DNA from 4 places in the Arthrobacter gyeryongensis genome. Region 3 is predicted to be linked to each of the others. Evidence: riboswitches for the same ligand, from Rfam matches in the RefSeq annotation. Region 3 holds a riboswitch; each other region holds the start of a gene.
What was found. Region 3 has a riboswitch for thiamine pyrophosphate ahead of thiC (phosphomethylpyrimidine synthase ThiC). Riboswitches for the same ligand answer to the same signal wherever they lie in the genome.

Region 1: it holds a riboswitch for thiamine pyrophosphate, as region 3 does, so the genes downstream of both, ABEA18_RS06505 (ECF transporter S component) here and thiC (phosphomethylpyrimidine synthase ThiC) in region 3, are expected to answer to the same signal.
Region 2: it holds a riboswitch for thiamine pyrophosphate, as region 3 does, so the genes downstream of both, thiD (bifunctional hydroxymethylpyrimidine kinase/phosphomethylpyrimidine kinase) here and thiC (phosphomethylpyrimidine synthase ThiC) in region 3, are expected to answer to the same signal.
Region 4: it holds a riboswitch for thiamine pyrophosphate, as region 3 does, so the genes downstream of both, thiO (glycine oxidase ThiO) here and thiC (phosphomethylpyrimidine synthase ThiC) in region 3, are expected to answer to the same signal.

Annotation. Positions count from the first base shown of each region.
Region 1 covers NZ_BAABKK010000009.1:125,921-131,095, forward strand. Annotated here, with positions in the region: gene ABEA18_RS06490 (UDP-N-acetylglucosamine 1-carboxyvinyltransferase) at 1-220, opposite strand, end outside; gene ABEA18_RS06495 (energy-coupling factor transporter transmembrane component T family protein) at 429-1,235, opposite strand; gene ABEA18_RS06500 (ABC transporter ATP-binding protein) at 1,232-2,848, opposite strand; gene ABEA18_RS06505 (ECF transporter S component) at 2,848-3,477, opposite strand; TPP riboswitch at 3,552-3,687, opposite strand; gene ABEA18_RS06510 (NUDIX hydrolase) at 3,903-4,649, shown strand; gene ABEA18_RS06515 (DUF4235 domain-containing protein) at 4,701-4,961, shown strand; gene mnhG (monovalent cation/H(+) antiporter subunit G) at 4,958-5,175, opposite strand, start outside.
Region 2 covers NZ_BAABKK010000022.1:52,329-57,503, forward strand. Annotated here, with positions in the region: gene ABEA18_RS15440 (Rne/Rng family ribonuclease) at 1-2,198, shown strand, start outside; TPP riboswitch at 2,347-2,443, shown strand; gene thiD (bifunctional hydroxymethylpyrimidine kinase/phosphomethylpyrimidine kinase) at 2,435-3,955, shown strand; gene rplU (50S ribosomal protein L21) at 4,376-4,684, shown strand; gene rpmA (50S ribosomal protein L27) at 4,746-5,009, shown strand; gene obgE (GTPase ObgE) at 5,152-5,175, shown strand, end outside.
Region 3 covers NZ_BAABKK010000017.1:110,516-115,690, reverse strand. Annotated here, with positions in the region: gene ABEA18_RS13860 (VOC family protein) at 53-931, opposite strand; gene ABEA18_RS13855 (amidohydrolase family protein) at 1,011-2,105, opposite strand; TPP riboswitch at 2,182-2,289, shown strand; gene thiC (phosphomethylpyrimidine synthase ThiC) at 2,285-4,090, shown strand; gene ABEA18_RS13845 (alpha/beta fold hydrolase) at 4,115-4,864, opposite strand; gene ffh (signal recognition particle protein) at 4,909-5,175, opposite strand, start outside.
Region 4 covers NZ_BAABKK010000011.1:39,965-45,139, reverse strand. Annotated here, with positions in the region: gene ABEA18_RS09540 (DEAD/DEAH box helicase) at 1-696, opposite strand, end outside; gene ABEA18_RS09535 (RNB domain-containing ribonuclease) at 985-2,499, opposite strand; gene thiE (thiamine phosphate synthase) at 2,537-3,226, opposite strand; TPP riboswitch at 3,253-3,372, shown strand; gene thiO (glycine oxidase ThiO) at 3,364-4,668, shown strand; gene thiS (sulfur carrier protein ThiS) at 4,665-4,901, shown strand; gene ABEA18_RS09515 (thiazole synthase) at 4,905-5,175, shown strand, end outside.

The DNA of each region.
Region 1 (5,175 bases), on a different contig from region 3:
GGGTCATCTGCCGCTTGCCGACTTTGACGATGGTTCGTCCGAAGATCGACTCAAGGCGCTCGATCATGCGGAGGCTGAGGTTCTGCTTGCCCTGTTCCATGCGGGCAATGGCGCTTTGGCTGGTGCCCAGTTCCGAAGCGAGCTGTCCTTGTGTCCAGCCCTTTTCGCCGCGGGCGTCGCGAAGAAGGAGACCTACATGTTCGGCAGTCGGTTGCGTCATAACCAATAAATATCACAGATGGTCTATCAACCGGAGGTTTCGTGACGCAACTCGCCGATTTTGTCGCAGAATAGTCGCCTCGTGCGATATTAACGTTTCAGGGGCTCCCCTTACGTTTGCTCGCCACTGTCCGGAGCCAGCCGCTGGCCTACCCAAGTAACTCGCAGTTGTTGTCGTTATGAGACGCCAAAACGACAACAACTGCGAGCTAGTTGGGCTGCTTCAGCCAGACGAAGTGCCACGTCCCTGCCCACTGGGCAGCGAGCACCGCCGCGGCTGCGATGAGCATCCCTCCAGCGAGCACCCAGACGTCCAAGCGGCCGTAGGTGGATTCGCGTGCCCAAGTCCGCCGTCCGCCGCCGAAGCCTCGGGCCTCCATAGTCACAGCCAAGCGGGACGCCCGACGGATCGCCTGGACGAGCAGACCAAAGCTTTGGCCGAGCATGGCCTTGAACCGTTGCGGCGGGCTCCCGTGCGAGCCGACACCCCGCGCGCGACGTGCCATGCCGATGGTCTGCCACTCCTCCGCCATGAGTCCCACGAGCCGCAGCGCGGCCAAAGTACCCAAGACAAAACGGTGCGGCAGTTTCGCCTTCTGCGCCAGGGCATCGGCAAGGTCCGTCGGATCGGTGCAACTCATCAGGAGAATGGCCGGCAACGCTATGGCAAGGCCGCGCAGCATAAACCCGAGTCCCAGCTGGAGCGAGCCTTCGCTGATAGACCAGATCCCGACGTCGAGCAGTATCCTTCCGCTGTCCGCCGACAGGATCGCGGTGCTCCAGCCACCAAGCGCGGCCGCGATAATCAAGGGCCAGCCGCGCTGCCAAAGCAAGCGCACGGTGAGCCCCGCGAGCGGGAACAACGCCAGTTCGCCGATGAGCGCCGTCGAAGCTGACACCAGGTCGATGGACAGCGCCAACACCAGGGTGATCAGGAAGACCGACACGAACTTGGCCAGCGGATTCGCGCGTGTCAGGAGTGCATTGTTGCCTCGGAGTGTCAGGGTTTCCCTCATGCCGCACCCGCTTCCTGCCGGGCCCCGCCTTGGAACGCAGGCTCGAGCCGCATCTCGGTGCCGCCCAGGACGGAGCTGAACTCCTGGTCATGGGTCACGGAAACCACGGAGGTGCCGGCGTCGAGCAGTTCGGACAGGAAGGACGCAAGCTCGGCCCAAGTGTTCGCATCCTGGCCGAAGGTGGGTTCGTCCAGCACCAGGACCCGGGGGTGCGCGGCGAGCACCGTCGCCACGGACAGCCGGCGCTTTTCGCCCCCGGAGAGCGTGTACGGGTTGGCGTCGACGAGATGCCCCAAGCGCAGCCGCTCCAGCAACTCGTCCACCCGGTCCTCGCCATGGCCAAGGTGCTTAGGGCCGAACATGAGCTCGTCGAGCACGCGGCCGGTGACGAACTGGTGCTCGGGCTCCTGGAACACGGTCCCTATCCGGGAGATCAGCTGCTGGGCCTTCCACTTGAACGGGTCATTACCGGCGCCGTCGCTAAGCCCGACGGCTGCAGTCACCGTGCCGGACACCGGCGCCAACAAGCCCGCGAGGGTCAACGCGAAGGTCGATTTTCCGGCGCCGTTGGGACCGGTGATGGTCAGGGCCTGCCCGGCGAGCACTTCGGCGTCGAGTCCGGACTGCACAGGAAGGGGCGGGATGGTCTTGAACCCGCGGCGCCGTGGCCGTTCGCGGGACACCGCGAGCTCCTGCGTGCCGAGCAGCAGCTCTCCAGCGCTCTCGGGGCCGGCCCCCGAGCCAGAGCCTGTTCCCGAACGTGGCCGGGTGGACGGCACGTAACCGGGCACCCAGACGCCCGCAGCAGTGAGCATGTCCCTCGCTTGCGCCAGAACGGTGTCCGGATCGCCGTCCAGGAGCACCGCTGGCGTCGACCCTCCCTTGGAGGAGGAGCTGCCCGGCTGCAGCACCACGATCCGGTCCACGAGGTCTTTCCAGACCGATACCCGGTGTTCCACCACCACCAAGGTAGCGCCGGTCTTGTCCAGGCAGCGGCCCACGGCATCGCGCACTTCCAACACGCCGGCCGGGTCAAGGTTGGCGGTCGGCTCGTCCAGGAGGATCAAGCCGGGCCGCATCGCCAGGATGCCGGCCAGTGCAAGGCGTTGCTTCTGCCCACCCGAGAGGGCCGACGTCGGGTGGTCGAGCGCGAAGTTGCCGCTCGCACTGCCACCGGCACTACGCAGCAGCCCGACGTCGTCGAGCGCTTCATGGACCCGCTTCCAGATCTCTTCCCGCGGCACGCAAAGGTTCTCGGCGCCGAACGCGACGTCGTCGCCCAGCCGGGAAAGCACCACCTGGGTTTCGGGGTCCTGTTGCATGAGTCCGGCACGGCCCCGCTGGGCCTTCGGCGAAACGCCGTCCACCAGCAGCGAGCCCGTCTCGTCGGCGTCGTCACCTTCCTCGCCCAACACGCCTGCCAAGGCATGCAGGAGCGTCGACTTGCCCGCGCCCGAGGGGCCGAGCAGGAGCACACGCTCCCCTGGACGGATGTCCAGGTCGAGGGCGTGAATGGCCTGCGTGGTGCGGCCAGCGTGCCGCCAGCCCCAGCCTTGCGCGGAAATGGCGGCGGGTCGCACCACAGCAGGTGTGCCGGAATCAGGACTGGGCATCAGGAAAAGACGGGCTCCGAGGCGGCCTTGCGGGACGCGAACGCGCTCAGGACACCGGTCTTGGCCAGGCCGCGGGTCGCGATCCAGGACAAGGCACCGGCAATGACGGCACCGGAGATCGTGCAGAACACGATGTACGCGAGCTTGTCGACCGGTTCGTAGGCGATGTTCCAGCCCCACGGCAGGAAGGAGTCGTTCAAACCGCAGAACAGGCCAGCGCCGGCACCGGCCAGCAGGGACACCGGCAGGTTGAACTTCTTGTACATGAAGGCCAGGAAGATGAGTTCCGCGCCGAGACCCTGAAGCAGGCCCGAGATCAGGACCGTGGTGCCGTACTGCGAACCCATGATGAGCTCACTGGTGGCGGCCACTGTCTCGCAGAAAATTGCCGCACCGGGCTTGCGGACGATGAGCATGCCCAGCACTGCCGGAATCATCCAACCACCGGCGATCAGGCCGCTCAGCGGCGGGTAGCCGGCGGACATAGGCGTAGCAACCAGAGCCATCTGGTCCCACGCCCAGAAGATCACGCCGCCGGCGATCGAGATCAGCGCTGCCACGACGATGTCCACGACGCGCCAGTTGTAACCAGGCTTGGTGAGGCCCGGCCTTGCAGAAATACCAGTCATTTTGTCCTCCTGAGGAACAGGAGGGGAAAGTGTTCCCGGTTGCCTGCGAGCGGCTTCCGCCGCGCCGGTCCGGACACTATGAGAACTCGACTCCCTTGCGCCGGTACTAGCCGGATCAGGTTCGAGGGTCTGCGGCTGTCCGCACTCTCAGCGCCCGTCCTCGTGCCGCATTGCTGCGAGCCCGACGGCGGCGCTCCCCTGTCGTTATCAATCCACCCTTTTGGGCGTGGTTCAGTTTACACCTTGGCGGGGTTGCGGGCGCTGTGCCGGCCTATGCGGAACGGTCACAAACACGCGTACCGACGGATTCTGCTGGATCATTCGCCGGGCGAGCCCTAGCCGGCCCGGATTGGCGCGGGCGGGCGCAGAAACTGGGAGAATGATCCAGCAGAATGTGACGCAGCAGAGCGGGCAAAGGAGCGGTCTTGGCAGGCATTAGCGAAGCGAACAGCACCACGGTGGCCGAACCTAGGCTCGCCGCGAGCGTGATCCTGGTCCGCGAGGCCCCCGTTCACACGGTTGAGTCAGACCCGGAGGTTCCGGCGGATACCGGGCGCGGCCTGGAGGTGTTCGTCCAGCACCGGGTGACCACGATGGATTTCGCCGCGGGCATGGTCGTCTTCCCCGGAGGGCGAGTGGACCAGGCGGACAGCTCCGGCTGGGACTTCGAGGACGACGTCGTCGAGCAGCACGCCGCCGCATGGCACCGGAGCAGCATCGCCGTCGAGCCCGCTTCGGCCCGGTTCAACGCCGGCCGGGTGCTGGCGGCCGCGCAGCGCGAGGTGTTCGAAGAAGCCGGGCTGAAGCTCGACGCCGCCACCCTCCGCCCGTGGGCCAACTGGGTCACCCCGGCAGACCAGCCCAAGCGCTTCGACACATACTTCTACCTTGCCTGCCCGCTTTCCGGTGCCGAGCCAAGGCACCAAACAACGGAAGCGTCATCGTCCTTGTGGATGCCGGTCCGCGGGATCCTGGATGCCGAAGCCGCCGGAACCCTCAAGCTCATGCCGCCCACGTTGGCGCTGCTCGATGAGCTCGTCGCCCTCGGCACAGTGGAAGCGATACTGGCCGAGGACCGCGACATCGTGCCCGTCCGTCCAAAGCCTGGAGCTTTGGAGGAGTTCTTCCGGCTGAGGCGCCAGTCCCCAACCGTTGCTCCGGAACTGCCCTGAAGTGGGGTTAGGCTGGGGACGGTCCTGTTTCCTCCCGCAAGGAGTCCCGGAATGAACCTCCTCATCAAGCTGCTCGGCACTGGCGTCAGCATCGGCGCAGGCTTTGTCGGCACCAAGATCGTCAATGCGTTGTGGGAAAAGTCCACCGGCAAGAAGCCTCCCAAGGGTCACGATGACATGGAGGCAAGCCTGCGCTCGGCACTGACCTTCGCGCTGATTTCGGCGACCGTCAGCGCAGTCATCCAGGTTTTCGCAAGCCGCAGTACCCAGCGCGCCATCTCGCGTTTCTCGAAGACGCAGGACATCGTCTAGGCTGACGGCCCGCCGTCCCGGCCGTTCGCGGCTGAGCTCCCGCCGTTCCCGGCGTGGGGCATTGCCGGGCCCGTTTCCTGGGCTTTCTCCGCTGCCCGTTGACCGGCAGCCCGCAGCACCACGGCCTCAAGTTCGTCTATGCTCAGCAACTCGCGGTGGAGGTGCTTGGTCCGGTAGCCCGCGCGGCCCACCATGTGTGCGGATACGGGCACGG
Region 2 (5,175 bases), on a different contig from region 3:
GAGTCACGAGCGTCAAGGGCTCCACTCGCCTTGAAGCCAAGAAGCAGCGCCGCCGCGAGTCCCGCGAGACCGGCCGCCGCCGCCAGGTCATCACCGAGGCCGAATTCCTGGCCCGCCGTGAGTCCGTCGACCGCCAGATGATCGTTCGGCAGCGCGACGACAGGATCCAGATCGGTGTCCTGGAAGACGGCGTGCTCGCAGAGCACTTCGTGTCCAAGACACAGCAGGATTCCCTGATCGGCAACGTCTACCTGGGCAAGGTCCAGAACGTGTTGCCGTCGATGGAAGCCGCGTTCGTCGACATTGGACGCGGCCGCAACGCCGTGCTGTACGCCGGTGAAGTCAACTGGGATGCCGTCACTTTGGAAGGCAAGCCGCGCCGGATCGAAAACGCCCTGAAATCAGGCGATTCCGTATTGGTCCAGGTCACCAAGGACCCCGTGGGTCACAAGGGCGCACGCCTGACGAGCCAGATTTCGCTCCCAGGCCGCTACCTTGTGTACGTACCGGGCGGGTCAATGACCGGTATCTCCCGCAAGCTGCCCGACGTCGAGCGCAACCGCCTGAAGAAGATCCTCAAGGACCGCCTCCCGGAGAACGCGGGCGTCATTGTCCGCACCGCCGCCGAAGGTGCTTCCGAGGAAGAGCTGACACACGACATCAACCGCCTGCGGGCCCAGTGGGAAGGCATCGAAAGCCAGTCCACGTCCACCAAGATCCTGGCGCCGGAACTGCTGTACGGCGAACCGGACCTGACCATCAAGGTAGTCCGCGACGTCTTCAACGAGGACTTCTCCAAGCTCATCGTCTCCGGCGATGAAGCATGGGACACCATCGAGGCCTACGTCACGTACGTGGCGCCGGACCTGGTGGGACGCCTCGAGAAGTGGACCTCGGATCAGGACATTTTCTCGGCATGGCGTGTGGACGAACAGATCCACAAGGCATTGGAGCGCAAGGTCTTCCTGCCCTCCGGTGGTTCGCTCGTGATCGACCGCACCGAGGCCATGACGGTTGTTGACGTCAACACCGGGAAGTTCACCGGCAGCGGTGGCAACCTCGAGGAAACCGTCACCAAGAACAACCTTGAGGCTGCCGAGGAAGTGGTCCGCCAGCTGCGCTTGCGCGACATCGGCGGAATCATCGTCATCGACTTCATCGACATGGTCCTGGAATCCAACCGCGATCTCGTGCTGCGCCGCTTGGTCGAGTGCCTCGGCCGGGACCGTACCAAGCACCAGGTAGCCGAGGTGACGTCGCTTGGATTGGTCCAGATGACCCGCAAGCGCATGGGCACCGGACTGCTGGAGGTCTTCGGCGAGCAGTGCGAAACGTGCGCCGGTCGCGGAATCGTCACGCACGATGAGCCTGTGGAGCACCGTCGGGCCAACGTGGTGGCCGCTGAACACCACCACCCGCGCACGGAGTCACAGCCGGCCGTCCGCCCCGAGCAGCGCAAGCGTCGCCGCGGCAGGGGCACCGGTCCGGGGACCACCGAGCTCCCGATCACTCCTCCAGTGCCGGTCCACAGCGTGGAATCCACTGATCCGAATCGCCAGGCAGCCACGCGCGCAGCCCTTGCCACCATCGCGGCTGCTGCCCACGCAGCCCACCTGCACGACGACGAGCTCCACCACGCGGCGGAATTGCTCGCCGACGGGCACGTAGCGGAAGCAACCCCGGCCCAGGCCCCCGCGGCCCCGGCCCAGCCTCCCGCGGCCCCGGTCCAGGCTCCTGCCGCTGCTTCGAGTGGCGAGGAACGTTCGAAGCCTGTGCTGCGATTCGGCGGTGAGGAAGTTGCGTTGCCCTTCGTCCACCACGAAGAGGAGCCAGCGAGTGGTGCACCTGCCATGAGCCTGGACCTGTTGGCACAAGCATTCGCAGGCCTCGGAGAAGCTCCGGACACCGCGACGACGGCAACTGAGGCCGAGGAAGCGCCCGCAGGGACCCCCGCCGCCGTTGCAAGCGGAGAATCCCCGGAAGCGGGTTCGCGTGGACGCCGAGGCCGCCGCAACCGCAGCGCCAGCCGGGCCCAGGGTGCCGCCAACGCCACCAACGTGGAGCACCACGAGGTTGCCGTGGCCGCCTCCGGTGGGGCCGCGCACGAGGCCAAGGCGGCGGACGCTGCTCCAGCCAAGTCGACGGCGGCAGCGGAACCGATCATCCTCGGGGTCGGCGTGCCCAAGTCCGAACTTTAGACGCAGTACCCTGTCCGAAGCCCCGGCCGTTTCCGCTCTTGTGGAAACCACCGGGGCTTCGGCGTTGCCAGCCAATTCACCGGACCACCGCTCAGCGCGGTTGCAAAGGGCGATTTCAGCGGGTGGGGTGTGATCCGGGTTAAGCTAGGGGACTGACACGGGGTGCCGCGCACCAAGCCGGCTGAGACCAGACCCGTTGAACCTGTCCGGTTAGCACCGGCGAAGGGATGTCTTGCATGACTGTTTCAGCGCAATCAGCCGTCTACCCGCTTAAGGCCATCCAGCGAGCTATCCCGAGGGTCCTCAGCATTGCCGGCTCGGATCCTTCGGGTGGTGCCGGGATCCAGGCAGACCTCAAGAGCATTGCGGCCAACGGAGGCTATGGCATGGCCGTGATTACGGCGCTCACGGTACAAAACACGCAGGGCGTCACTGCCGTCCATGTGCCTCCCGTCGAATTCCTGCGCCAGCAATTGGATGCCATTAGCGACGACATCACCGTCGATGCTGTCAAAATCGGCATGCTCGGGGACGCGGCCGTCATCCACGAGGTCCGTCGCTGGCTCGGCGAGGCGCGTCCCGCCGTCGTCGTGCTGGATCCGGTGATGATCGCGACCAGTGGCGACCGGCTCCTGGCGGAGTCCGCTGAAACCGCGCTGCGGGAACTCCTGCCCCTCGCTGACTTGGTGACCCCCAACCTTCCTGAATTGGCCATGCTGCTTGGCGAGCCTGTTGCCATTGACTGGGCATCGGCGTTGGAGCAAGGCAAACGCCTGGCTGCCGCCTGCGGAAACACCGTCCTGGTGAAGGGCGGCCATCTGCAGGGAGAGGCCTGCCCCGACGCCCTGGTCAACACCGAAGGAGTCCTCAGCCAGGACGTGGTGGAATTTGCCGGTCAACGCGTGGAGACCCGCAACAGCCATGGCACGGGATGCTCCCTATCCTCGGCGATGGCGACGGCCAAGGCGCGGCTCGGTGATTGGGAGTCCGCCCTGCGTGTAGTCAAGCCCTGGCTTCAGGAGGCGCTGACCCGGTCCGAGGTGCTGGAAGTCGGGAAGGGCAACGGGCCGATCCATCATTTCCACGCGCTCCAGCAGGACCTTCAACCGGGGGACTTTGCCGTCCGGATGTGGGACACCGCCCAAGCGGAACTTGCGGCCATTTATGGCCTGGACTTCATCCAGCACTTGCAAACCGGTGGCCTCAGCGAAGCGCAGTTCAGCTATTACCTGTCGCAGGATGCCATCTATCTCAACGGCTATTCCCGGGTCCTGGCACGGGCAAGCGCCCTCGCCCCGAGGGAAACCGAACAGCTGTTCTGGGCCCGCGGCTCGCAGATGTGCCTTGAGGTCGAGTCCGAGCTGCACCGGAATTGGCTCAGCGGACGCCAGGTGAGCGGAGAGCTTGGCCCAGTCACCAAGGCCTACGTGGACCACTTGCTGGCGGCTTCGGTATCGGGCAGCTATGCCGTGCTGCTGGCTGCCGTGCTTCCCTGCTACTGGTTGTACGCCGAAGTGGGACAGCAGCTCCACCTTGGCTATGTTCAGGCGGGAGCGTCGGACGAGCACCCTTACGCGGACTGGCTGCGCACTTACGCAGACGAGGCGTTCGCAGCGGCCACCCGCACGGCGATCGACATCACGGATGCCGCCGCGCAGGCCGCGTCGCCAACGGAGCGCGCCGCTATGATGGAGGCGTTTGCCCAATCCTGCCGTTATGAAACGGCGTTCTTCGATGCTCCAAGATTGCACGCCTGAGCCCGTTTTCTGGGGCGGAGGCACGGTAGCCAGGCCTATTTCCGCGGGCGCTGCAGCGTGTCGGCGTGAGGATCCGAGCTTTTCCCGGCCGGCAGGGTAAGGTGGACGGGCACGGTACCGGATGGCGACATAGCCAGTGTGTGGCAGCCATCACGTGGCAGCCTCCGGACCTGGCCTCATTTGCAGCCGAAGGCGAAACTAGCGTAATCTAGATCTTCGGTGCTTACGCCAACACTTGGGTTATGCCCCTAGAAACCGTTCATTTGGAACTTACCTTTCATTTGGAACTATTCGAGGGATGACTCATGGATTCCGTACCGGAGTCCACGGCGTTGAGGCACAGCGTGAACCAGGCCCGTTTTCGGATCGGGGTTCCGCACGCAAATTTAGTAATAAACGTCGAGAGAAGTGAGTGCCCAAGTGGTGTACGCGATTGTCCGCGCAGGCGGCCGCCAAGAAAAGGTTTCCGTTGGAGACTACGTAACCCTGAACCGCGTCCCCGGTGGAGCCGGCAGCACCCTTGAGCTGCCCGCACTGCTCCTGGTGGACGGTGACAAGGTCACCTCCGCTGCTGCGGATCTGGCCAAGGTCAAGGTTACGGCTGAGATCCTCGAAGACCTCCGTGGTCCGAAGATCGTCATCCAGAAGTTCAAGAACAAGACCGGCTACAAGAAGCGCCAGGGTCACCGTCAAGAACTCACCAAGATCAAGATCACCGGTATCAAGTAACCACTGGTTGCTGTTCAGGTTTTCAACAGATTCCCCAGAATTTTAAAGGCAGGCATTTCAAATGGCACATAAAAAAGGCGCGAGCTCCACTCGCAACGGTCGTGACTCCAACGCCCAGTACCTCGGCGTAAAGCGCTTCGGTGGCCAGGTCGTTTCCGCAGGCGAGATCATCGTCCGCCAGCGCGGCACCCACTTCCACCCGGGCGCCGGTGTCGGCCGCGGTGGCGACGACACCCTGTTCGCCCTGCAGGCAGGTGCGGTTGAGTTCGGTACTCGCCGCGGCCGTCGCGTAGTGAACATCGTTGCTGCTGCAGCTGCAGAGTAATAACACGTTCTGAACGGGTGGAGCGGGCCGTATGGCCCGCTCCACCTGTCTTTTTAACCGCACTAGAATTTACTAGTGCGGGCGGCGCAACAGCGGCGCAACACGCACTTCAAGCAGTAATTTCCAGTTAGAGGAGAAACACGTGGCGACCTTCGTAGACCGGGTA
Region 3 (5,175 bases):
TTCGTGCCAACGGAGCTGCGGCGCGGCGGCCGAAATGCGCCACGTCGTCGGATCAAGCGTAGCGGACGGCGACCCGCAGCCGGTTGCGCCACGGGTCCTCGAAGCGCAACTCCTGGCCCGTGTGGTGGGACGCAATACCGGCAACCTTGAGGCGGTCGGCGAGCGCGCCGACGTCGTCTCCCGACGGAACCTCGATGACCACCTCGCCGAGACCGAGCGTGTCCTTGCGTGGACCTGCACCGCGGCTGTTCCAGACGTTCATGGCCATGTGGTGGTGGTAGCCGCCCGCGGAGACAAACAAGGCCTGCCCGTGCCACCCGGCGGTCTGTTCGAAGCCCAGAGTGTCGACGTAGAAATCATGGGCGGTCCGCACGTCGCCCACCTGGAGGTGGACATGCCCGACGCCGGCGCCGGCCCCGTGCTGGCCCGCCACCGCGGCTTCGCTCAGGTATTGCTGGAGGTAGCGCTGCGGCGGGAGCGGCAGGCTGTCCATGACGACCGAACTGCCGTTCCACTCCCAGCCTTCGCGGGGTTTGTCGTAGTAGAGCTCAATGCCGTTACCCTCAGGGTCGGTGAAGTAGAAGGCCTCGCTGACCAGGTGGTCCGCGCTGCCGACGAAAGCGTGGGGCTCGTATTGCGCGGCCGAGGCGACAGTTGCGGCGAGCGAGGATTGGTCTTCGAAGAGCAAAGCCGTATGGAAAAGTCCGGCCTCCCCGCGACCCGGAATCTGGAGCCCGGAGGCCGGCGCGAGGTGCACCAACGGCTTGCCGAGCCTGCCGAAGTAGAGCCCGCCATCCTGTTCGGCGACCACGTCCAGCCCCAGCGCCCGCTGGTAGTAGTCGCCCATGAGCTTCATGTCCCCCACCTTGAGCATGACAGTACCCATGGTGAGTTCGGCAGGAAGGAGATCCTGGCTGGATGCGATGGTCATGTGAAACTCCCGGCTTTTTGTGGCGCCGCCCTTCGGCTACCTCTTATCTATCTAAATTACTTGAAGCTTCAATTTATTCCTAATGCCCGGCGTTCCCTGAAATATGTCCCCTCAGCACGATGCATCGCGGATCCAGCACCACCTCAAGGGACGCGCGGGGATCGTTTGCGTAGAGCACGACGTCGGCACTGGCACCGTCGCTGATGCCGTCGGCACCCAGCCACTCGCGTGCGGACCAGCAGGCGGCATCGAGGGCGGCGGCCGCCGGAAGGCCCGCGCGATGCAATTCAAGGATTTCCTCGCCGATCCGGCCGTGCTTGATGACGCTGCCGGCGTCGGTTCCGGCGTACACACGCACTCCGGCGTCGAATGCCTCGGCTACGCGTTCATGCCTGCGCTCCCAAAGCCTGGTCATGTGGGCGGCGTAGCGCGGGAACTTCGCTTCCGCCTGCTTCGCGATGTCCGGAAAGGTCGCAATGTTGATGAGGGTGGGGACAATCGGCACATCCTGGTCCAGCAGCCGGGGAATATGGTGCGGCAAGAGGCCGGTGGCGTGCTCGATGCAGTCGATGCCGGCGTCGAGCATGGCGTCGATAGTCCCTTCAGCGAAGCAATGGGCAGTTACCCTGGCTCCCTCGTCGTGTGCCGCGGCGACGGCGTCCTTGACGATGGCGGCCGGAAAGGATGGGCCGAGATCGCCTGCCGAGCGGTCGATCCAGTCCCCGACGATCTTGACCCAGCCGTCTCCGGACCGCGCCTGCTTGCGCACGGCCTCCACGAGATCCTCGGGCTCGACTTCTTCGGCCAGTCCCGGGATGTACCGGCGTTGCCTCGCGATGTGCCTGCCCGCGCGGATAATCCTGGGCATGTCCCCCCGCTGCTGCAGCCAGCGCGTGTCGCTTGCGGATCCGGCGTCGCGGATCAAGAGCGTCCCGGCGTCCCGGTCCGCCGTCGCCTGCAGGCGCGCAGTCTCGTCGTCGACGGGCCCGCCCTTGCCCAAGCCAACGTGGCAGTGTGCGTCGACAAGGCCCGGCAGCACCCATCCGGCCAGGACGACGTCCGGTGCGTCAGCAGGCCGCAGAAAGGTCAACCGTCCGTCCACCGACCAGAGGCCGCGCCGTTCCTCCTCCGGCCCGGTGAGGACGGTGCCGCTGAATTCAATGATTTCCGCCATGATTCCACCCTAGTTCCCGCGCCGTCGCCGGCCCCGTCACATCTATCTCAGGAACTCTCGGCTGTGGTAGCTTCGTCTACGACCACACGGGGGCCCTTGCAAGGGCTGAGATCAGGCTGACGCAGCCTGCGACCGTTGAACCTGTCCGGGTAATGCCGGCGAAGGAAGTGAGTAATCCTTTGAGCACCAAAGAAGCACAGCTGAGCCCTATCCAAAACGGATCGGGCCAAGAAGTGACACAATCCCTCAAGTCGCATTCCCTCACGTTCCGCGAGGATGCCGAGACGGGAATCCGGGTTCCGGTGACTGAAATCGCCCTGGAGCCGTCCCCCAACGGCGAGGCCAACACGCCTTTCCAGGTGTACCGCACCGCAGGGCCCGGGAGTGATCCCGTGGTGGGCCTCGAGCCGTTCCGGAGCGAGTGGATCGAAGCCCGTGGCGATACCGAGGCCTACAGCGGCCGCGAACGGAACTTGCTCGACGACGGCAAGTCGGCCGTGCGCCGCGGCGCCGCCTCAGCAGAGTGGAAGGGCGCACAGCCGGTGCCCCGCCGCGCCGTCGACGGCAAGACCGTGACACAGATGCACTACGCCAAGCAGGGCATCGTGACGCCCGAAATGCAGTTCGTTGCACTTCGCGAAAACTGCGATGTGGAACTCGTCCGCAGCGAGGTCGCCGCCGGCCGGGCGATCATCCCCAACAACATCAACCACCCCGAATCCGAACCGATGATCATCGGCAAGGCGTTCCTCGTGAAGATCAATGCCAATATCGGCAACTCGGCTGTCACCAGTTCCATCGCCGAAGAAGTGGACAAGTTGCAGTGGGCAACGCAATGGGGCGCCGACACGGTGATGGACCTGTCCACGGGCGACGACATCCACACCACCCGCGAATGGATCATCCGCAACTCCCCCGTGCCGATCGGCACCGTGCCCATCTACCAGGCCCTCGAGAAGGTCAACGGCGAAGCCAACAAGCTCAATTGGGAGATCTTCCGCGACACCGTCATTGAACAGTGCGAGCAGGGCGTGGACTACATGACCATCCACGCTGGCGTGTTGCTGCGGTACGTGCCACTCACCGCGAACCGCGTGACGGGTATCGTTTCCCGTGGCGGCTCCATCATGGCCGGCTGGTGCCTGGCGCACCACGAGGAAAACTTCCTCTACACCCACTTCGACGAACTCTGCGAAATCTTCGCCAAGTACGACGTCGCGTTCTCGCTTGGTGACGGCTTGCGTCCGGGAGCGACGGCGGACGCCAACGACGCCGCGCAGTTCGCCGAGCTCGACACGCTCGCCGAGCTCACGAAGCGGGCGTGGAAGTACGACGTGCAGGTCATGGTGGAGGGCCCCGGGCACATCCCGTTCCACCTCGTCCGCGAGAACGTCGAGCGGCAGCAGGAGCTGTGCGACGGCGCACCGTTCTACACCCTCGGCCCGCTCGTGACCGACGTTGCTCCGGGCTACGACCACATCACCTCGGCTATCGGCGCCACGGAGATCGCGCGCTACGGAACCGCGATGCTCTGCTACGTCACCCCGAAGGAACACTTGGGCCTGCCAAACAAGGACGACGTCAAGACAGGCGTGATCACCTACAAAATCGCCGCCCACGCAGCTGACCTTGCGAAGGGACACCCCGGCGCCCACGAACGCGACGATGCCCTGTCCAAGGCCCGCTTCGAGTTCCGCTGGCGTGACCAGTTTGCGCTGTCGTTGGATCCGGTCACGGCCGAAGCGTTCCACGACGAGACTCTCCCGGCGGAACCGGCCAAGACGGCGCATTTCTGCTCCATGTGCGGACCGAAATTCTGCTCCATGCGCATCAGCCAGGACATACGCGATGAATACGGCTCAGCGGATTCCCAGGCGGCCATCGCGGAAATGTACAGCGGGATGCGCGAAAAGAGCGAGGAATTCCTGGCATCCGGCGGCAAGGTCTACTTGCCCGAGCTCGAGGTTCCCGCAGGAAAGCGTTGAGCGACGTCGGGAAGCCGGAACTGATCAGGAAGCTTGCACTGATCCGGCGCGGCTGACATCCGCGATGAAGGACCGGATCATCCGGTCTCCTTCAACTGAATCATGAGGCCGGTGTCCTCCAGCCGCAACGCGGTGGAGGGCACCGGTTTCCTGCAAGTAGCCGGCGATCTCTTCATAAAGGGGTTCCCAACCACCGGTCAGGACAAGCGTGGGAACGCCCGGCACGATGTGCAGGGGCGCTTCCCACGGCGGAGCCTGGAGCCGCAGGCGTCGCGCGGTACGCCGGGCCTCCGGGGTACTGAGAACGGCCGCCTCAGAGGAAAACGCCCTGCGGACGAATTCGCGTTGGTAATCGTCATCGCTGAGTTCGTGCCGGATCCGGAACAACGGCTCCATGAGTGCCCGGTAAGCCGCGGTGGCGGGTAACTCAGCCGTCAATGAAAGACAAGCCGGTTCCACCAGCACGAGGGACCGGACCAGGTCCGGCCGCTCCACCGCGGCCAACATGGCTGAAATCGCGCCTTGGGAGTGCGCTACGATATGGCCTCCACGTGCGGGGCCGGAACCTGACGCGGCCTCCCGCCCTCCGAGGCACTCCAGGATAATGTCCACGTCGGCGGCAACATCGGATTCCAAAGGCTCGGCCTGCGCATCAAAGCCGTGGCGTTTCAGGAACAGTGCATCGTACGCCAGCGCCATGCCGTGCTGTTTCGGCCACGCGGCAGCGCCGAATGTGCCTGCTCCATGGACGAACACAACGCGCTGCTTTTGCATTCCCCCAGCCTATGGCACAGGGCTGACAACCCCCGGCGGGAGGGCTACTTGCCGCCGAGGAACTTGTCGAAGCCCTTGGGCAGGTTCAGCTGCGAGGGATCGAAATCGCCGGAGGGCTGGCCGAATGACGCGCCGGTGCGAACGGCGTTCGCCCGCTTGTTCTCGGCGTCGCGCAATTCCTGTGCCGCCTTGGCGGGGTTTCCCGAACGGGCCTTCTTCTTGGGCGCGTTCTTGCTTGCCTTGCGGGAACCGCCACCGAGTCCGGGCATGCCAGGCATCCCGGGCATGCCGCCGCCCTGAGCCAGTTTCTT
Region 4 (5,175 bases), on a different contig from region 3:
GACCGGGCCAGGCATGGTGGCCGAGAAGAGCAGGGTCTGGCGGACGGCGGGTGTGCCGGCAATCAGGGTCTCGACGTCCGGAAGGAAGCCGAGGTCAAGCATCTCGTCTGCTTCGTCGAGAATCACCATGCGTACGTTCTTGAGGTTCAGGTGCTTCTGCTTGTAGAGGTCGATCAGACGGCCGGGGGTGCCGACAACAACCTCGACGCCCTTTTGCAGGGCTTCGATCTGGGGCTCGTATGCGCGGCCGCCATAGATGGTGGCGATGCGGGCGTTGCGCTTCCGGGACGCCGTCTGGAGATCGTTGGCCACCTGCACGGCGAGTTCGCGGGTCGGAACAATCACGAGGGCCTGGGGTGCACCCGGGACAGCGAGCTTGTCGTGCCCGGCGTCGTCCGGTCCGACGACGCGCTGCAGTGCCGGAATGCCGAAGCCGAGAGTCTTTCCGGTACCGGTCTTGGCCTGGCCGATGATGTCGTGACCGCCTAGGGCGACCGGGAGCGTCATGGACTGGATGGGGAACGGGTGGGTGATTCCGGCGTCGGCGAGGGATTCAACGATGTCGGCGCGGACGTTGTAGTCGGCGAAGGTCTTTTCTGCGATCTCGTGGGGTGTTTCGTCCGAGGAAATGGTTTCCTCGGGTTCGATCGTTTCGGTTCCGTCGGTCAGAACTTCATGGGTGTGCAATTCACTCACAGTGGAGTTTTCCTTATTCATTTGGGCTGCGCTGCGTGCTCAACGGTTGTGGCAGGGCCGTTCCGGAGCACGGATGGGCGCAAGCAAATCCAGTGGAAGCCGATCGCGGGCTATCTAAATACTGGCACTGGGGACCAGTTGGTGTATCTCAAGATCGCGTAGGGGCGGGCTTGTTGATGTCAAAAAATTAACTGAATCAACGACCGGGCATCCATTACTACTCACTCAGTCTAGCGTCTGGGGGCGATAATCCCCGGATCGCGGTCCCGGGCCTGCGAACGGAGTGCGCTACGGGATCAGTTCGAAGGTGATTTGGCGGGTGGCAATGTCCGCGTCCAGCAGTTTCACGCGGACCTTCGTGCCCGACTCCATTTCGCCGTCGCAACGAGCGGTGACCGCCGGCTCGGCGATCTGGACGATGCCGTAGGGGCCGTGCGGGGCTCCGTTCCCATTGCCATTACCGTTGTTGCCATTGGCGCTGTTCCCGTTGCCGTTTCCGTTGTTCTTGGCGGGCTTCGATCCGGAAATCACTACGGCGTCGAATTCCTGTCCGATGTGGTTCACCAGGAGCGCTGCCTCCACCGTGTCCAGGGCCAGGCGTTCCATTTTGGCGGCAAGCTGGTCGGAAGACGCCATGATCACCGGCAGGGTCGGCAAAGCATTCCGGGCCCATGCAGGGATCTCTGTTCCATTACTCAGTGCTTCGCAGATGACCAGCACAAAACGATCCACAAGCCGGCGCAACGGCGCGGTGGTGTGGGCATAGGGTGCCCCGATGGCTGACTGCAGGACGCTGCCCGGTACCTCGCCGTCGAAGGGCGTGTAGCCGGCACCACGGAAAAGCAGCCCCGCTGAATGGAGGATGGCCAGTTGCCGGGGGTCCTTGGCGTCGAGGGTCCGCAAGTACGCTCCATAGCTCGTCCCCTCGGTCCAGGGCTTGCCGAGTGCCCCCGTTTGCCGCTTGAAATGGAGCAGCGAGCGCTCATCGGGGGCCGGCATGGTGCGCAAAATCCCCACTTTGCCGTCGAGCATCAGCTGGGCGGCGGCCATCCCGGTCATGAGCGAAATCTGGGCGTTCCAGTCCTCAACCGGCAGCGAGGGAGCTGCGACGATCCTGTACCCCCCGCCGTCGGGCAGTTGGACGATTTCCTGTTCGGGCATGTTCAGGCTTGCCCCGCCGCGGCGGCCCTCAAGTTCCACCCGCTTGAGTCCGACTTCCTTGAGCAGCTGCAGGACGGGATCAGCTGTTCCGGAATCGATCTCAGCCTGCACGCCCTTGTAGCTGAGTTTGGCGCGGCTCCGTACGCTTGCCCGCCGCACGGAGACGGTGCGGAACTCCGCCTCGGCATCGAGTTCGAAGTCCCACACGAACGCGCCGCACGTCTGGCCGGCCAACAGGCTTCCCGCATGCTCGCTGATGATCTCGGGGTGCAGCGGTATACGGCCGTCCGGGGCATAGTACGTTTGCCCGCGGTGGCGGGTCTCGGCGTCGAGCGCTCCTCCCGGGGGCACAAAGGAGGGCACATCGGAGATGGCGTAGAGAACCCTGTAACCACCGCCGGACCTGTCAATGAAGAGGGCCTGGTCGAGATCCGTGGAAGAAGCCGGGTCGATCGTGATGAACGGAACGTCCGTGAAGTCATGCGGCGGCAGGGTGTGTCCGGAAACCGCCGCTTCGGCGTCGCGCAGCGCTTCAGCGGGGTAACCTGCGGGCAGCTCGAGTTCAGTCCGCAGCGCCGCCAGCGCTTCCGCAAGCTGGTTCGACGTTTCACTAACGTTCGGGGCTATCCGCTGGTGTGACACGAAAGTCAGGGTAACTCCAAAATCTCGCGGCGTCTCGCTAGGCCGCCGCTGCGTCCAGGGCAGCCAGGAGCGCCTGGGCAGCTGCCGTCGGATCTTGCGCTTCGGTGATTGCCCGCACCACCACGATGCGGCTGGCGCCGGCCCTAACTACCTCTTCCACGTTGCCGAGATCGATCCCGCCGATCGCAAACCAGGGGAGCACGACGCCCCCGACGGTCTCTTCGTCTGCCTGCTTCACCGCGTTGGCAGCGTACTTCACCAGATCGAGCCCGACGGCGGAGCGTCCCGGCTTCGTGGGGGTGGCCCACACCGGCCCGACGCAGAAGTAGTCCAGGCCGCTGCGGCCAGGCGACGCGGCGATGGCGGCGTCAATCTGTTCCGGCGTGTGCGTGGAGAGGCCGATGATGGTGGGGTCGTGGAGCAATTTCCGGGCAGAGCGCAGCGGAATGTCCTTTTGGCCGATATGGAACACCGGCGCGCCGGAGAGGGATGCTACGTCCGCGCGGTCGTTGACTGCCCAGAGACGGCCGTGACGATGAGCCACGGATTGCAGGACCTCCAGGAGTTCGAGTTCTTCCGCCGCCTCAATCGTCTTGTCACGCAGCTGGATGATGTCCACGCCGCCCTCGAATGCGGCATCGACAAACTGCTCAAAATCACCCTTTTGTTTGCGGGCGTCAGTGCAGAGGTACAGGCGGGCGGTGGTGTGGACATCGTGCTGGGTCATGGAAACAGAGTAGTTCCTCTAAACTGGGCTGGTACCGCGGGAGCCGCGGCGGCAGTCACAATCGCCGCTCGGCTGAGAGGGCTTAAGCGCCGACCGCTTGACCTGATCCGGCTAGTACCGGCGTAGGGAAGGACTCCATGGACGAAGTAAACACCCAGCACGAACCCGTGCGCGCGGATGTCGCGGTGATCGGGGGCGGTGTCATTGGCCTCGGCATCGCGTGGGAAGCCCGCAGATCCGGCCGTTCGGTTGCCCTCGTCGATCCCGCACCGGCCAGCGGCGCTACGTTCGCGGCGGCGGGAATGCTGGCGCCGGTCAGCGAATTGCACTACCAGGAAGAGGACCTCCTGGAGCTAATGCTCGAATCGTCGGTATTGTGGCCGGACTTCGAACGGAATGTGACCGGCTCGAGCATCGGCCGCAGCACAGGTTACCGTACGACGCCGACCCTCGCCGTCGGCGCGGACGCTGCGGACCGCCGGGCGCTCGCCGATCTCCGGGATGTGCAGCTGGCCAACGGCCTGGTGGTGGAATCCGTGCGGTTGCGCGAGGCGCGGGAGCGTGAGCCGCTGCTGAGCCCGCAGATTTCCTGCGCCTTCGACATCCCGGGCGACCACCAAGTGGATCCACGCCGGCTTTCGGCCGCGATTCTGGGCGCGCTGGCAGACCACCAGCCCGGCGATTCCAGCTGGATTCCGGGGGCCGAGGACGGTTTTGCGGTCCACGACGCTGCGGCGGGACTCCTGTGGGAGGACGGGCGCGTCGTCGGGGCCGTGCTCGGCTCAGGAATCGAAGTGCTCGCCACGGAAACAGTGGTAGCCAACGGACTGGATGCCGCCCGCTTGGACGGCCTGCCGGATGGATTGTCACTCCCGTTGCGTCCGGTGTATGGCGACATACTGCGGTTGCGCGTCCCGGAGCACCTGCAACCCCTGGTCACCGCCACTGTCCGGGGAATGGTGCGCGGAGTGCCCGTCTATATCGTGCCCCGCGACGACGGGACGGTGGTGATCGGCGCGACGCAACGTGAAGACGGCTTGTCGGCGTCCGGGGGATCGGTCAACCCGGTATCAGCCGGTGGCGTGTACCAATTGCTCCGCGACGCCCAGGTACTTGTCCCGGCTGTGGCCGAACTGGAACTTCTGGAAGCAACTGCCCGAGCGCGCCCGGGCACTCCGGACAACGCACCGTTGCTGGGCCGCGTGGAAGGTCGCGAAAGAACCGTGCCGGGCCTCATCGTGGCCAGCGGCTTCTTCCGCCACGGCGTACTCCTCACTCCGGCAGCGGCGAAGATCTGCGTCGGACTCATGGACGGCACCGCGGATCCCCGGTGGAACAAATTCCGCCCGGACCGCTTCTCCCACCAGCTTTCAACGGTACCGGCCTCAACGGACGACCCATCGGCCGGTACCTTATATCCCCTTCCGAAGGACCACGCATGAACATCAAATTGAACGGCGCAGACCACACACTGAGCGACGACGCGTCTGTCACCACCCTCGTCAGCCACGTCACCGGACGTGTTGTGGACTCCAGCGGCCAGGCGGCTGACGGACGCAAGATCGGCGTCGCCGTCGCACGCAATTCCGAAGTGGTGCCACGCAGCCAGTGGGCTGCCACCGCGCTCGCAGAGGGCGACGAACTCGAAATCGTTACCGCAGTACAGGGAGGCTGAACCATGACCACAGCAAGCACACACGAAGCAAGCACCCGAACCGACGCCCTGGTGATCGACGGTGTCGAGTTCGGCTCGCGTCTCATCATGGGCACCGGCGGAGCCCCGAGCCTGGACGGCCTGGGGGCGGCGTTGCTGGCCTCCGGCACCGAACTCACCACCGTTGCCATGCGGAGGTACTCGCCGACCGAAACAGGTTCGCTTTTCCAGTTGCTCGTGGACCATGGCATCCGTGTCCTGCCCAACACGGCCGGCTGCTTTACCGCCAAGGACG